DNA from 2 places in the Sphingomonas sp. NIBR02145 genome. Region 2 is predicted to be linked to the other one. Evidence: riboswitches for the same ligand, from Rfam matches in the RefSeq annotation. Region 2 holds a riboswitch; the other holds the start of a gene.
What was found. A riboswitch is a leader RNA that binds a small molecule or an ion and turns the genes downstream of it on or off. The one in region 2 is predicted to bind cobalamin.
Positions count from the first base shown of each region.

Region 1 (3,407 bases), 1.4 Mb from region 2:
GGTCCTGGCCCCAGTCGAAGATGCGGATGACGTAATCCCAATATTCTTCGAGCGTCTCGCCCTTGACGGCGAAGACGGGGATGCCGGCCTCGGCGATGGCGGCCGCGGCATGGTCCTGGGTCGAGTAGATGTTGCAGGTCGCCCAGCGCAGCTCGGCGCCGAGTTCCTTGAGGGTCTCGATCAGCACGGCGGTCTGAATCGTCATATGCAGCGAGCCGGTGATGCGCGCGCCCTTGAGCGGCTTCGAAGCACCGAACTCGGCGCGGAGCGCCATCAGGCCCGGCATTTCGGTCTCGGCGATCTCGATTTCCTTGCGGCCAAAGGCGGCAAGCGAGAGGTCCTTGATGACATAGTCCTTGTCGAGCACGGTAGCCACGAGCTGTCTCCAGATGTGAATCGGTTACGCGCCGGGAATCACCGGCGGCGGATGCGGGCGCCCTACAGGCTTCGCCCTGGCCGCGCAATCCCGATATAAAGATATCTTTATATGTCACGGCGAGCCGGTCTTTGTGCGAGGCACAGCGCCATGATAGCCTCGCCTCATGCACTGGCTGTTCCTTCCGCTCGTGACGCTCGCGGCACCCTCCGAACCGGCTCAGCAGCGCTACCCCCTCCCCTGCTTCTACGCCCCGCGCGGCGGCGAGCTCGACACCTTCCCGGACTGCGCGGCGCAGGACGCCGACGGCACGATCCGGCTGGCGCCGGCGCATCGGATGAAGCTCGACCATGACCGGGACGGACTGGCTACCGTCCATGTCGGCAAGAGCTTCCATTATGTCGCCCGCGACGGTCGCAGCGCGCCGGTGATGGCGATGGACAATGGCGCCGATCCCTTCGTCGACGGGCGTGCACGTTCCGAATGGAACGGCAAGATCGGCTATATCGACCGCGCGCTGCACCTGGTGATCGCGCGGCGATACGACGGGGCGATGCCGTTCGAGAAGGGTGTCGCCGAAGTTTGCATCGGATGCACGCTGACCGGGGACGGCGAGCATCACTGGTACACCGGCGGGCGGTGGCTGCGGGTGGACCGGCTTGGGCGGGAACTGGCTGGGAAGCGGTGATTTCCGCTTCCAATCCTCCGTCACCCTGAACTTGTTTCAGGGTCCAACGCGCCTCGAGCGGTATCGCTGGGGTAGAGTTGGATGCTGAAACAAGTTCAGCATGACGGAATAGAGGCTCTCCCGAAACCATCATATAAAGAATTCTTTATATCACCCTTGACGAACCATCCCGACAGGCGGATGCTTAAGCGGTCGAGGTTCTTCCGCCGGGCCAAATCCGGGCGGAAGCTAAGACGGGAAGCCGGTGCGATTCCGGCGCTGCCCCCGCAACTGTAAGCGGCGAGCGGCGGTCCAGCATGTCACTGGGGGCAACCCTGGGAAGACGGATCGTCCGCGCTGACCCGTGAGCCAGGAGACCTGCCTTTGACGCGATAACGTCCACCGGCGGGGTGCCCGGTCTGGCCGCCTGCTTGCCGCGGCCGGGCCTTCCGTCCGTTCGCGGCGCGTGTGCGTGTCCGTGCCGGTCTCCCCCGCCCTTCATCGGGGTATGAAGACCATGACCGTCACTGTTGCCACGCTCGGCTTTCCGCGGATCGGTCCGCGGCGCGAGCTGAAATTCGCTCTGGAGAAATTCTGGAGCGGCAAGTCCACCGAAGCCGAACTGCTAGATTCCGCCGCAGGGCTGCGCGCCGCCGCCTGGGCCCGCCAGGCCGCGATCGGAGTCGACTGGCTGCCGTCGAACGACTTCTCCTTCTACGATCATGTGCTCGACACCAGCCTGATGCTGGGCGCGATCCCGGAGCGCTACGGCGTCGCCGCCGGCACCGCCGACCTCGGCACCTATTTCGCGATGGCGCGCGGCACGACCGGGGAGACTGGCGGCTGCACGCATGGCCATGGCCACACTGCGCAGGAAATGACCAAATGGTTCGACACCAATTATCATTACATGGTGCCCGAGCTGGTCGCCGGGCAGAAGCTCGCCCTCTCCTCCGCCAAAATCGTCGACGAATATCGCGAGGCCAGGGCGCTCGGCTACGAGACGCGGCCGGTGCTGCTCGGGCCGGTCACCTGGCTGAGCCTGGCCAAGGGCCGCGACGTCGATCCTTTCGACTATCTCGACGAAGTGCTCGGCCTTTATTCGGCGGTGCTGACCCAGCTTCAGCATGCCGGTGCCGAATGGGTGCAGATCGACGAGCCGATCCTTGCCACCGACCTCAACGAGCGGCAGCGCGCCGCGATCACCCGCGCTTATGCCAAGCTGCCGCGTCTGGGCCTGAAGATCATGCTCGCCACCTATTTCGGCGCGCTGGAGGATAATCTGACGCTGGCGGTGAACCTGCCGGTGGCCGGGCTGCACCTGGATCTCGTCCGCGCGCCGGACCAGCTCGACAAGATACTGGTCGCCGCGCCCAAGGGGCTGCTGCTCTCGCTCGGCGTGATCGACGGGCGCAACATCTGGCGCGCCGACCTGGAAAGGCTGCTCGACCGGCTGGAGCCGATCGCGGCGACGCGCGACCTGGTGATCGCGCCGTCCTGCTCGCTGCTTCATGTGCCGGTGGACCTGGCGCTGGAGCCGAAGCTCGATGACGAAGTGAAGCAGTGGCTCGCCTTTGCCGTGCAGAAGATCGACGAGCTGGCGACGCTCAAGGATGCGCTCAATGGCGGGCGCGACTGGGTGGCCGCGAAGCTCACCGCATCGGGTGCGGCGGCTGCGGCGCGCAAGGTCTCGCCGCGCATCCACGATCCGAAGGTCGCGGCGCGGATGGCGGCGGTGAGCGCGGCGATGCGCGAGCGGACCTCGCCCTATGCCGCGCGCGCCGTGGTGCAGGCGGAAGTGCTCGACCTGCCGCCCTTCCCGACCACCACGATCGGCTCCTTCCCGCAGACCGCCGAAGTGCGCCACGCCCGCGCCGAGCACAACCGCGGCAATCTCGACAGCGCGGCGTATGAGCGGTTCCTGCGCGAGGAGACCGAGCGGACGATCCGCTGGCAGGAGGAAGCCGGGCTCGACATGCTGGTCCACGGCGAGTTCGAGCGGAACGACATGGTCCAGTATTTCGGCGAGCAGCTCGCCGGCTTCGCCTTCACGGTAAATGGCTGGGTCCAGTCCTATGGCTCGCGCTGCGTGCGGCCGCCGATCCTCTATGGCGATGTCTCGCGGCCCCAGCCGATGACGGTGGAATGGTGGCGCTATGCGCAGTCGCTGACGGACAAGCCGGTGAAGGGCATGCTCACCGGTCCGGTGACGATCCTCAACTGGAGCTTCGTGCGCGACGACCAGCCGCGTTCGGCATCGTGCCAGCAGATCGCGCTGGCGATCCGCGACGAAGTGCTCGACCTGGAAGCGGCTGGCTGCAAGGCGATCCAGATCGACGAAGCGGCGCTGCGCGAGGGCATGCC
Region 1 is NZ_CP114791.1:425,496-428,902, reverse strand. Features, by position in the region: gene ahcY (adenosylhomocysteinase) at 1-376, opposite strand, end outside; gene O3305_RS02095 (WG repeat-containing protein) at 543-1,064, shown strand; cobalamin riboswitch at 1,243-1,443, shown strand; gene metE (5-methyltetrahydropteroyltriglutamate--homocysteine S-methyltransferase) at 1,561-3,407, shown strand, end outside.
Region 1: linked by a shared signal. The riboswitch ahead of metE (5-methyltetrahydropteroyltriglutamate--homocysteine S-methyltransferase) and the one ahead of O3305_RS18270 (TonB-dependent receptor plug domain-containing protein) in region 2 are both predicted to bind cobalamin.

Region 2 (3,407 bases):
GTTGGGCGCCGGATAGCTGGTGTAGATCTCGTCGGTCAGCTTAGAATCGAACCAGGTCGCGCCGATCACGGCCTTGCCGTCCCAGAAGCTCTGGTCGACGCCGACTTCCCAGCCCTCGGACTTCTCCGGCTTCAGGTCCGGATTGCCGATATAGGTGCCGCTCGAATAGCCGTAGAGTTCGTAATAGCCGGGGTTCTTCACGCCGGTGCCGTAAGCGGCGTGGACGCGCGTCTCGGTCGGCAGGCGATAGCCGGCCTGGACGCGCCAGGTGGTAGTGTCGGCGAAGCGGTTATTGTCGTCGTAGCGGATCGAGGCGCCGCCGGTGAAGCCGCCCGCGGTCAGCTCATACTGGCCGACCAGGCCGAGATTGTCGGTGTCGCGGCGGCCGCGGAACGCGTCATAGGGCGAGCCGGTCGACGGCGCGATGTTCTGGAACTGCTCGCGCTCCCAATCGACCGCACCGGTCAGCCGGTGGCTGATCGCGTCGGTGCCGAAGCGGAAGCTCGACACGAAGGATCCCTTGTAGCGCTGGCCCTTGTCGCCATAGTTGAAGCCGAAGGCGTTGTAGCCCTTGCGCGTGGTGTCCGAGAACTGACCGGAGAGCGTGTTGGTCCAGCGCCCGTCGAGCGCGGTCAGCTCGGCGCTGAGCAGGCCGTAAAGCGCTTCGTTGGTGAAATAGGTGCCGGGGCTGTCGATCGTGTAGCCGAAGCTCGGGCTCGCCGGATTGGCATCGGCATCGTTGGTCTCGGCATCGGTATAGCTGTAGCGCAGCACGCCGCTCAGCTTGAAGTTCTCGGCTGGAGTCCAGTTCAGCTTGGTGGTCGCGCCGACATTGTCGGAGCCGATGTCGCGGCTGCCGCCGCGCGCGGTGGGATAGCCTCTGGTGTGGTACCAGCTGCCCGACACCGCATAGTCGAAGTCGCCCGAGGCGCCGGCGGCGCGGGTCGCGGTGCTGATCGTGCCGAACGAGCCGCCTTCGATGCGCGCGCTGTAGCCCGGCGCCTCGCGACCCGAGAGCGTGATGTAGTTGATTACGCCGCCGATCGCGTCCGATCCGTAGAGCGAGCTCTGCTGGCCGCGCAGCACTTCGACGCGCGCCGCCGGATCGGCGATCAGCGTGCCCAGGTCATATTCGCCATAATAGGGATCGGCCGCCTCGATCCCGTCGATCAGGACGAGGACGTGGTTGCTCTCCGAGCCGCGGATGCGGATCTGGGTCTGGCCGCCGATCGCGCCGATCCGGCTGACCGAGACGCCGGGCACGTCGCGCAGCACGTCGGAGACGATGCGGGTCTGGCGCTGGTCGAGCTGCTGCGCGGTGATCACCGTGGCGGAGGCGGGCAGGTCCTTGAGTTCGGTGCCTTCGCCCGAGCGCGAGGCGGTGACGACAATCGTGTCCTGCGGGTCGCTGGCCTGGTCCGCGTCTTGGGCGAAGGCCGGCGTGGCGGCGGCGATCGCGAGCAGCGAGACGAAACTGGTCTTCAACATGGGTAGTCCCCCCGGCGCCCGTGCAACGAGGGCGGGGGCCTGCCGCGAACGGCCGGTGCGAGACGCGAGGCGGGCGCTTGTTCGCCGTCGCGCACGTACCGAAGCGGCCCCTGCCGCTTGGTTCGTCGCTCAGACGGAGAGATACCGTGCCCTGGCCATCCCCTGGACCAAAGCAAGAGCGACCGTTGCGCCGGCAGGTCTCCTGGCTCGCGGGTCAGGGCGTGATGCACGGCCTTCCCGGACCGATGGTCCAGTGGCTGCTCCCTCGATTGGGGAGCCAGTGCATCGCGCTCGCCGCTTACAGTTGCAGGGACAGCCGCGGAATTGGACGGAAGGCCCGTCCGCACCGCATTCCCGTTTAAGCCCCTTTCGGGGCACCGGCGCGATCTTGTCGTGGAGGGCGTGTGCCCTCCACGGCGCGGCGCATAGGGCAAATGGAACGCCGCGCCAAGCCGCTCAGCACTCCGGATCGGTGCAGCGGGTGACGATCGTGCCGTCCGCCGTCTTCGCTGGAGCCTCGGGAATGAGGACCGTCTTCGGCTTCGGCGTCTCGGTGGCGACGGGCAGCGGAGTGAGGATGGGCGCCGGGCTCGGCGCGGCGTCGGGCGTCGGCGAAACGATCACGGTGCCGCTCTTTGCCGGCGCATCGGCGGTGCGTGCGAGGAACAGCATCAGGCCGGCTATGCCCGCCAGCGGCAGCAGCCAGAGCAAGTGTTTGCGGATCAAGGGCGATCTCCATGCGGAAGCGCTCCGGCGGCGGGACCCGCCGCCGGAGCGTTCGTTCGGTCAGGGCAGGGTGTTGCCGATGCTGATGACGTGGAGCCGCCCGCGATTGGCGTCGATCTCGGTCGGTGCCGCGGCGTAGATCACGTCCTCGGTCGTCGACTTGAGAATGCCCGAGATGCGGGTCACCGCGCTCTGGGCTGGTGCGACCTGGCGTACCGCCCAGGTCGGGCTTTCCGCTGCCATCAGGCCGCTGCCCAGCACGGTGAAATAGACCCGGGCCCGGGTGCCGTTGTGCGTGGTCTCGACGGCGGCGGGCACGTCGTTGTTGGCCGTATAGATCTTCACCCGGTCGACCCAGGCGCCGTTCCAGCGCACGCGGTAGACATCGAAGTTGTACGCGTTGGTGCCGCCGGCGGTGCGATAGCGATAGGCTATGCTCGGCCGGGCATATTGATCGACGGTGAGCCCTGCCGCCTGGATGCCGACGCCGTCGTTCGAGTTGTTCCACACCTCGCCGGTGCCCAGCCCCTGGAACAGGACATTGGCGGTGGTGCGCGTGGCCGGGGCACTGAGCGCGACGCCGTTCGCGGTGCGGAATACGCCGGCGGCGACATCGTACTTCAGGTAGGAGCCGTAGTGGCGCAGCGAGCGCGGCGTGCCATAGGCCCATTCGAAGGCGATATGGACGTTGCCCGCATCGTCGATCTTCAGGTCGTCGGGATAGACGTAGTTGGTGTTCTCGCGCGCGAAGATGCCGATCTTCGACCAGCTGTTCGCGGCATTGTCCCAGCGATAGAGCTCGCCCTGGCCGGCATTGTTGTAATGGTTGCGGATGATCAGGAAGATGTCGCCATTGGGCGCATCCTCGGCGATTGGATAGGTTGCGCCGACAGTGCCCGGCATGTCGCCGATGCGGCGCAGCATTCCGGTGGGATCATTGGGTGCGCTCGATCGGAAATAGCGCCAGTCGTCGACATGATGATCGGTCCAGACATGGATATAGCCGTCTCCGTCCACCGCGATCGTCGGCTGGTCATGCCCGACATCGTCGGCATGGCTCCAGACATTGCCGTTCTCGTCCTTGAGATAGTCGATCGTCCAGGCGTCGGTGCCGGTCTTCACACCGATCTTGATCTTGTGCGTGCCGGCGGTATCGCCCGGCGCGTTGAACGCGACATAGGTGGTGTTGCCCT
Region 2 is NZ_CP114791.1:4,025,007-4,028,413, forward strand. Features, by position in the region: gene O3305_RS18270 (TonB-dependent receptor plug domain-containing protein) at 1-1,488, opposite strand, end outside; cobalamin riboswitch at 1,664-1,885, opposite strand; gene O3305_RS18275 (hypothetical protein) at 1,945-2,214, opposite strand; gene O3305_RS18280 (BNR-4 repeat-containing protein) at 2,275-3,407, opposite strand, start outside.